2 regions of the Halomonas sp. V046 genome follow, and region 1 is predicted to be linked to the other one. Evidence: predicted binding sites of a transcription regulator. Region 1 holds the regulator's gene; the other holds the start of a gene.
The links. The regulator FliA, encoded in region 1, starts transcription of late flagellar genes. The targets are predictions, from matches to a motif close to CTAAAGTTNNNNNNNNNNCNGCCGATA.
Positions count from the first base shown of each region.

Region 1 (4,087 bases):
CGCCGAGGAGCAGACCATCGAGACGCCGCCGGCGCCGGAGGCCCCGGAAGCCAGCTGGGACGATGTTCAGCTGGTCGATACCCTGGGCCTGGAGGTCGGCCACCGGCTGATTTCCCTGGTCGATGCCCGCCAGCAGGGCGAGCTGCTCGGACGCATCAAGAGCGTGCGCAAGAAATTCGCCCAGGAGGTCGGCTTTCTGCCGCCGGTGGTGCATATCCGCGACAACCTGGAGCTGCCCGCCAGCGTCTATCGGATTACCCTCAAGGGCGCCGAGATTGGCCGCGCCGAGGCCTTCCCGGGGCACTGGCTCGCCATCGACCCAGGCCAGGTCTCCGGCGAGCTGGACGGTACTCCGACCCAGGACCCGGCCTTCGGCCTGCCGGCGGTGTGGATCGACGCCTCCCAGCGCGAGCGCGCCCAGGTCTACGGCTACACCGTGGTCGATGCCGGTACCGTGGTCGCGACCCACTTGAATCACCTGCTGCATCAACACTCAGCGGAAATGCTGGGCCGCCAGGAGGTTCAGAAGCTGCTCGACAAGCTCGGCGACGACCAGAAGTCGCTGGTCGAGGAAGTGGTGCCCAAGGCCCTGTCGCTGACCGCCTTCACCCGGGTGCTGCAGCAGTTGCTCGATGAAGATGTGTCGATTCGAGACCTGCGCACCATCCTCGATACCCTGGCCGAGTATGCGCCGACCCAGCAGGACCCGGTGGAGCTGACCGCCCTCGTGCGGGTGGCCCTGGGCCGGGCCATCACCCAGCAATGGTTCGCCGGCCACGAGACGCTCAACGTGATCGGCCTGGCGCCCCAGCTCGAACAGGTGCTGGGCCAGGCGATGAACGGCAGCGGCGCGCTGGAGCCAGGACTGGCCCAGACCCTGATGACCCAGACCGAGACCGCGCTGGCCCGCCACGAGGCCACCGGAGAGCCCTCGGTGCTGGTGGTCAGCCATGGCCTGCGCACGGTGCTGTCGCGTTTCTTGCGTCGCCGCCTGCGCCACCTCGTGGTGATGTCCCAGGCCGAGATCCCCGACGATCGGACCCTGCGCGTCACGACCCAGGTAGGAGGTCAGGGATGATCCCATGCCCGGCATGGCCTGGCCGGCGGCTCCAGGCGGTGCGCCTGACCCGGAGCCTGGCCTTGACGCTGGTGGTGATCGCCGGCCTGGGCCTTGGCGCCGCGCCGCTCGCGGCCGATGGCGGAGCCTGGGTCGGCGCGGCACCGCGACTCACGGTGGCCTCCAGCGAGATGGACCGCGTCTCGCAGCCGTTGACCTCGGCGAGTCCGGTACACGGCACGGTCAGCCGCGTGGTATGGCGCTACCGCACCCCGCCCGGCACTCGCCTGGTGGCGAGCCTGTGTCACGCCCAGCGCTGCGTGGGGCTGACCGGGCCGCGTGGCGTGACCGAGGCCCTCGCGGGGGTATCCGCGAGCGGCCCCCTGACGTTTTCCTTCCGCCTGGCAGAGGGCCAACGCCCGACCGTGGTGGAAGACATGCAAGTGATCGTCAATCACCGATAATGCGCTCGCACCGGTGCCATTGAGGCAAGGCCCATGTACACAGCACAAGGCAAGATCCATCAGCAGGCCCAGCTCGACGCCTACCTGCCCATGGTCCGCCGTCAGGCCCTGGCCCTGCAGGTCAGGCTGCCCGCGGGCGTCGATCTTGATGACCTGATCCAGGCCGGTATCGTCGGCCTGCTCGAGGCCCTCGGGCGGTATGACGCGAGCCAGGGGGCACAGTTCTCCACCTTCGCCAGCCAGCGCGTTCGCGGCGCCATGCTCGATGAGCTGAGAAGCCGTGACTGGCTGCCGCGCAGCGTGCGGCGCCAGGCCCGAGCGCTGGACGAGGCGACCCGAAACCTTCAGCAGCGCCTCGGCCGCGCCCCTGAAGAGCACGAGATCGCCGCGGAGCTGGACATCGACCTGGCGACCTACCGCCTGTTACTCGGCGACATCAACAATGGCCAGCTGATGCCCTTCGAGGAGCTGCTCGCCGAAGGCAGCGAGCATCGTTTCGTCGGCAAGGTCAGCGCGACGCCGCTGGCGGAGCTGATCGAGGGCGAAAAGCGCGAAGCGCTGGTCGCCGCCATTGCCGAGCTGCCCGAGCGCGAAAAGCTGCTGATGGCGCTCTATTACCAGGAAGAGCTCAACCTCAAGGAAATCGGCGCGGTGCTCGGCGTCAGCGAATCCCGGGTGTGCCAGCTGCATAGCCAAGCGGTGAGCCGGCTGCGGGGCGCGCTGATCGAGGTCTGATGACCGCGAGTCGGGCGCCACACTCGGCTCCGAGAACGGGGCGACCAGGCGCCATCCAGGCCTGCCTTGAACACCGTCGGCGCTAGGCGCGAGCTGGCTAGGCACGCGCTCGCTAGGCGTCGTCGGCCGCCTCCCCTTCAGGCGCCGGCCCCGCCGTGTGATACGGCAGCACCTCATCGAGCAGATCGACGATGTTCTCGAGGGCGATGGGCGCTTCAAGCCAGGCATCGAATGCCGGAGCCATGCGCGACACCCGTCGCCCGTGAGCCGCGACGGCCACCACCGGGACGCTACTTCGCCAGCCGCCACACAGACGCTGCTCGAGGGCGGAGAGCAGTGGCAGACGCGGGTCCACCAGCACCAGATCCGGCGGCATCAGCCGCAACAGCCAGTCGGCAAGGCAAGCATCGGCGACGATATCCAAACGCAGCCGACGCTGGCCCTGCAGGGCCTTCTGGACGTTGCGGCGGACCTTGGAATCATCACCGATAAAGAGGATGCGTAGGGGCGTGATATCGGGCTCGGCGGTAGCCGGCAGGTAGTGATCGTGGATCCAACCGCCCAGGGTCTCGAGCCCGGTCAGGCTCAATGGGGCATTGTCGCGCGCCGGGAACATCATCAGCTGCCAGCGCGGCATGCCGTTCTGCCCCAGGCGCAAGATGCAGGGCTTCGGGAAAGCGGCAACGCCAGGGGGATCGGCCCCCTGAACCGCGGCCAGACGCAGCCGCCGGCGATCGTCCAGGGTTACCGGGCGAGGGCTCGCCCAGCAGCCGGCGTCATCACCGAGGATGACGCGGTCGGCCTGCATCACGCGTCTGACCAGATCAACAAAATGACAGGGCGCTTGTTGCCAGGCGGCCATGCCCGCCGCCATGGGGCGATGGGGATCGCTCATGGATCCCTCCTCTTTTACGCCAGTCCCGACGCGGGTTCTGCCTCACGGGAACCGACGTGGACTGCGATCTATCGACATCGCGCGCTGAGCCAACCGACCTACTCCCATGCTGCCGCTTCGGTGTCGGCGCTGCTCGGCATCGGCTCGCCAGAGGTCTGGGGTGGAAGTTTGATGCAGCGACAGGAATCACCGCGGCCGGTGTGGCTGATGGAAGAGCGCTGCCATGAGAAGGCGGTGGCGATGAAGGGCACTATCTACCCGCGCTATCTACCCGCGCTATCTCACTGCTATCTCACCGTTCTCCCTCAGGGCGAACCTCACAAGGCGTTGTCACATGGCCTATGTCATTGACGGAGCCATGGGCCTGGCGATAGCCCCTTGGTATCAGCACCATCGCGGCATTCAATTTATCCTATCGCGTGCGTCTCGTTACTCTGTGTGCCGTCTTCGACACATTCCTTACACAGGCAACAGGAGAACACCGATGTCCCTGATCAATACCGTCGTCAAGCCGTTCAGCGCTACCGCCTTCCACAACGGCGAATTCGTCGACGTGACCGAAGAAAGCCTGAAAGGCAAGTGGAGCATCTTCTTCTTTTATCCGGCGGACTTCACCTTCGTCTGCCCGACCGAACTGGGTGACCTGGCCGACAACTACGAAGAATTCAAGCGACTCGGCGTCGAGATCTACAGCGTCTCCACCGACACCCACTTCACCCACAAGGCCTGGCACGATAGCTCCGAAACCATCGGCAAGCTCCAGTTCCCGATGCTGGCCGATCCGACGCTGACCATTTCGCGCAACTTCGAGGTACTGATCGAGCAAGACGGTCTCGCCGAGCGCGGCACCTTCGTCATCGACCCCGAAGGCAAGGTCCAGATCGTCGAGATCAACGCCGGCAACATCGGCCGCAACGCCGAAGAGCTGCTGCGCAA
Region 1 covers NZ_JBQXYF010000014.1:41,890-45,976, forward strand. The annotation lists gene flhA (flagellar biosynthesis protein FlhA) at 1-1,078, shown strand, start outside; gene ACUN9Y_RS17855 (flagellar protein FlhE) at 1,075-1,521, shown strand; gene ACUN9Y_RS17860 (RNA polymerase sigma factor FliA) at 1,555-2,256, shown strand; gene ACUN9Y_RS17865 (hypothetical protein) at 2,369-3,151, opposite strand; gene ACUN9Y_RS17870 (hypothetical protein) at 3,323-3,502, shown strand; gene ahpC (alkyl hydroperoxide reductase subunit C) at 3,636-4,087, shown strand, end outside.

Region 2 (4,087 bases), on a different contig from region 1:
GGCGCTCATCGCCGACGAGGCGATATCAAACACGGAGAACATCGACATCGGTCACGCTCCTTGTGGGAGAAAGGCTTAGCGTTCTGGCTGCATGGCCTGCTTGAGGCCTTGAATGCGACTGTTGATCAGGGTCAAGGCCGTCTGGTAGCGCACCGTGTTGTCGGCGAAGGCGCTGCGTTCACGGTCCATGTCCACGGTGTTGCCATCGAGGCTCGGCTGATCGGGCACGCGATACAAAAGCTCCCGGGCGGCGGGCGAGGCGTGCCCCTGGCCTGACAGGTGGTGGGCCGAGGTGCGCGAAAGCGCAAGCCCATCGCTGCCCGACTGGCGCTGGGCGCTTTCCAGCGCCTTGGCAAAGTCCAGATCACGCGCCTTGTAGCCCGGCGTGTCGGCATTGGCGATATTGCTCGCCAACACCTTCTGGCGCTCGTTACGCAGCGACAGGGCCTGCTGATGAAAGGCGAGCGACGCCTCGAGCTGATCGATCATCCCGCTGACTCCTCAATCCGGGTCGCCTTCACAGAAGGGAAGGTGTCGACGATGGAGAATAGCGACAGCGTTGTCAGGCCAAAGGCATGAACAACCCCCTTTCCCATCGCCAATTCGGGCGATGCCCACCCGCCCTGGACGCTAGACTCGTGGGACACTCGGGGCAGAGCGCCCTTGTTCCTTCTGCCTGTGAGGCCGTCGATGGTGCCTTGTGTTTCGCAACGATCTGTCTTGTCCATGGCCGGCCCCAGAGCGCGGCCGACACGATCGATGGCGAGGGTTCTGCCGGTGTGGCTGGTGTGGCTGACCCTGCTGGCCCTGCCGACGCTTGCCGCGGCCGCCCAGGCACAGCCCCCGGCGCAAGGTCAGCACACCAGCCCCCGCGATCCGGGCGCCGCCACCCAAGACAGCCTGATCCAGCAGGTACAAGGCTTCCTGTACCAGCATGCGCTGCCCTTCGGCGATGACGTCCAGATAGAGGTCTTCCCGCCGGCCGCGCACTTCCCGGCCTGCGAAGACGCCGAGGTGTTTCTGCCGCGCCCCGATGCACGCCCCCTCGGTCGAGTGTCGGTGGGCGTGCGCTGTGGTCTCGACGGCCGCCGCGTGCGCTACCTTCAGGCCGAGGTCACGGTCTACGGCACCCACCTGGTCGCCGCCCGGGACATCGAACCAGGCGAGCGCATCAGCGCCGATATGCTGGTCCGCGAAAGGGTCGACCTCGGCCGCCTGCCGCCCCAATCGCTGACCGACCTGCAGGCGGCCATCGGACAGCAGGCGAAGCGACGCATGCGCCAAGGCCAGAGCTTATCGGCCTACCACCTTGAAACACCGCGGCTGGTACAGCGCGGCCAGGCCGTCAGCGTCCAGGCGCAGGGCAAGGGCTTTCGTATTCGCCGCCAGGGTGAAGCCTTGGATGAAGGCGGCGCCGGGGACACCGTGCGGGTGCGCTTCGCCAACCGCGACGTGCAGGAAGCCCGGGTAGCCGGGCCGGGACTGCTGTCGGTGACCTTCTGAACCGGTAGGTGGAATCCGCTAGACTGAAAGCGCTATCGACGAGACAAGGCCGCGACTCGGCATTAAAGTCCACCCGACATTGGCCGATACTGAGAACAACGCACCTGGTGACAACGTTTTTGGTCACATCCTGGTCACACCGTCATTGGTCACGAGGCCCCGACCATGAAAATCGACTCCCAACATCCGCTGACACGCCCCACCACCGCGGACCCGGCGCAAGGCCCCAAGCCCGCCGGCGACAAGGCCGCCGCTGACAAGGCGGCGGCTGGGGGCGACGGCCCCTCCAGCACCACCCAGCTGAGCCGGCCGGCCAGCGATGCCAGCCACGACATCGACACCGCTCGCGTGGCCGAGATCCGCGATGCGATTCGCGATGGACGCCTGGAAGTTCACCCCGAGCGCATCGCCGAGGGACTGCTCAAGAGCGTCCGCGAGATGCTCGATGAGGAAGGCAAGGCGTGAGTCTGACAAAGCTGCTGGATGAACAGCACGAGCGGCTGATGCAGTTGCTCGCGCTGTTGGGCGAGGAACAGGAGTGCCTGATCAAGGGCCAGGTCGACGGCGACAAGCTGACCACGCTCGCCAACGACAAGACCCTGTTGCAGCGCATGCTGGCCCAGACCGAAGAGCGTCGCCACGAGGTCCAGTGTCGGCTGGGTTACGGCGACACCCGCGAAGGCGCACGCCAAGCCGCCATCGATGCGGGCTGTGAAGAGCGCTGGCAGGCGACCCTCGCTGTTGCCCGAGAAGTGGCCCGCGCCAACCTGCGCTGCGGCGAGCTGCTGAGCCTGCGCATGGCCCACAACCAGCGCATGCTGGACCATATCCACAAGATCGCCGACGCCGGCGTCTATCGCGCCGATGGGCTGACCCGGCTGCAATCGCCGCGCCTGAGCACCTCGGCCTGAGGGCACCACCGGGCGCCGACTCGCCGCGAAGCACAAGGGCGCAAACCCTGGCGCAAAACCCTAGCAGCGAACGAAAAGACCGCGACGCGATGCCAGGGCATCGCGTCGCGGTCTTTTCACTGGAGGACCCTGTCAAACGCACGCCCTGCCAAACATTAGAGCGGCGAGAACGGATGACTCCCGGCGGCGGCCCAGGCCTCCAGGGCATCGAGCGCCAGCGGCTGGCTAAGCAAGTTGCCCTGGGCGCGCAGCAACCCGACCTCGCGCACCGTCGACAGCTGTTCGACGGTTTCCACCCCCACCACCACGCTGTCGAGCTCCAGGGCCAGCAGCGACTGCGTCAGCGCCGCCAGACTCTGGCGTGACGAAGGCCGCGCCTCGCTCAGCGCATGCACCAGTTCGCGACCGATCTTGCCAAGCGACACCGGCAACACCGCCATGCCGAACAGGTCGACCGGTGAGCGCCCCAGTCCATCGACCGTCAGCCGCACACCGAGGCCGACGATGCGTCGCAACAAATGGGAGTGACGTTCGCCGATCGCGCTCAGGCCGGAGCTCTGTATCTCCAGGCTCAGCCAGTTGAGTGACTCATCGCCCTGCTGGCGCAGGAACAGGTCGAGCGCTCGGCGGTCGAAGGCCTCCTGATCCAGCAACTGAACATGCACGTTCACCGCGATATCAACCTCGGCAAGGCTGGATCCCGACGTGGCCCAAAGCCTGCGCTGGGCGATGACCTGCTGAATCACCCAGCGATCCAGCCGATCCGCCAGTTGCATCTCCGCGGCCAAGGCCAGAAACACATCCGGCCCCAGCTCACCGCGCTCGGGGTGGCGCCAACGCACCAGGGCCTCGAGGCCACAGCAGCGCCCCGATACCAAGTCGAACTGGGGCTGGAAGACCAGCGAAAAGTGCTGAGCGGGAAACAGCAGCGCTTCCTGCAGGCTATGACGAAACGTCTGCTTCTCCGTGATCCAGCGCTGCAGACTGCCATCGAAGAAGGCATGGGTGCCGGGTGCGGCCTCTTCGAGCGCATGCTCGGCGTGCATCAACAGCACCTCCGGCTCGTCTCCGTCTTCCGGACACAGGGCGATGCCAATGCGTGGTTCGATCAATACCGGAGCATGGCCGGCTAAGGTGAAGGGCGGTTCCAGGGCTTCCTGACAGCGCTCGGCGATCACGTGCAGGTTCTCGGGGCTCATCGGGTGTTCGAGCAGCACCCCCCAGCGGTCGCGATCGAGCTGGATCAGGCTGTCTTCCCGACGCAGGGTGTTGGCCAGGCGACGCCCGGCCCGACGCGACACTCGACTGGCGATCTCGGCGCCGCTGGCGGCGACCACCGGCGCGAGCCCATGCAACTGAATCATCATCACCGCCAGGCCCTGGCCGAGGCGCTCGGCACGCTCGAAGGCGTGGCTTAAGCGATCCTCGAAGATCCAGGCGCTGGCGATACCCCCGACATCGGACTGGCGGCCGTCCACCACCGCCTCGGAATCGGCATTGAGATCGACGAAGGTGAGCAACGTCTTTCCGGCATCCCGGTCGGGCTCAAAGGGAACCAGGGAAACGAGTCCCAGACGCGAACCGACGCGATCGTCCACCAGCAGCCAGGCCTGCTGCCACTCGGGCCCGAGGGTCAAGGTGTTATACCCCACCCGCTCGCCGAGAATGTGGCC
Region 2 covers NZ_JBQXYF010000010.1:214,366-218,452, forward strand. The annotation lists gene flgC (flagellar basal body rod protein FlgC) at 1-48, opposite strand, end outside; gene flgB (flagellar basal body rod protein FlgB) at 76-489, opposite strand; gene flgA (flagellar basal body P-ring formation chaperone FlgA) at 760-1,503, shown strand; gene flgM (flagellar biosynthesis anti-sigma factor FlgM) at 1,669-1,968, shown strand; gene ACUN9Y_RS15300 (flagella synthesis protein FlgN) at 1,965-2,414, shown strand; gene ACUN9Y_RS15305 (EAL domain-containing protein) at 2,570-4,087, opposite strand, start outside.
Region 2: a site for FliA is predicted at 1,566-1,592, ahead of flgM (flagellar biosynthesis anti-sigma factor FlgM). Genes of this name have one in related genera too.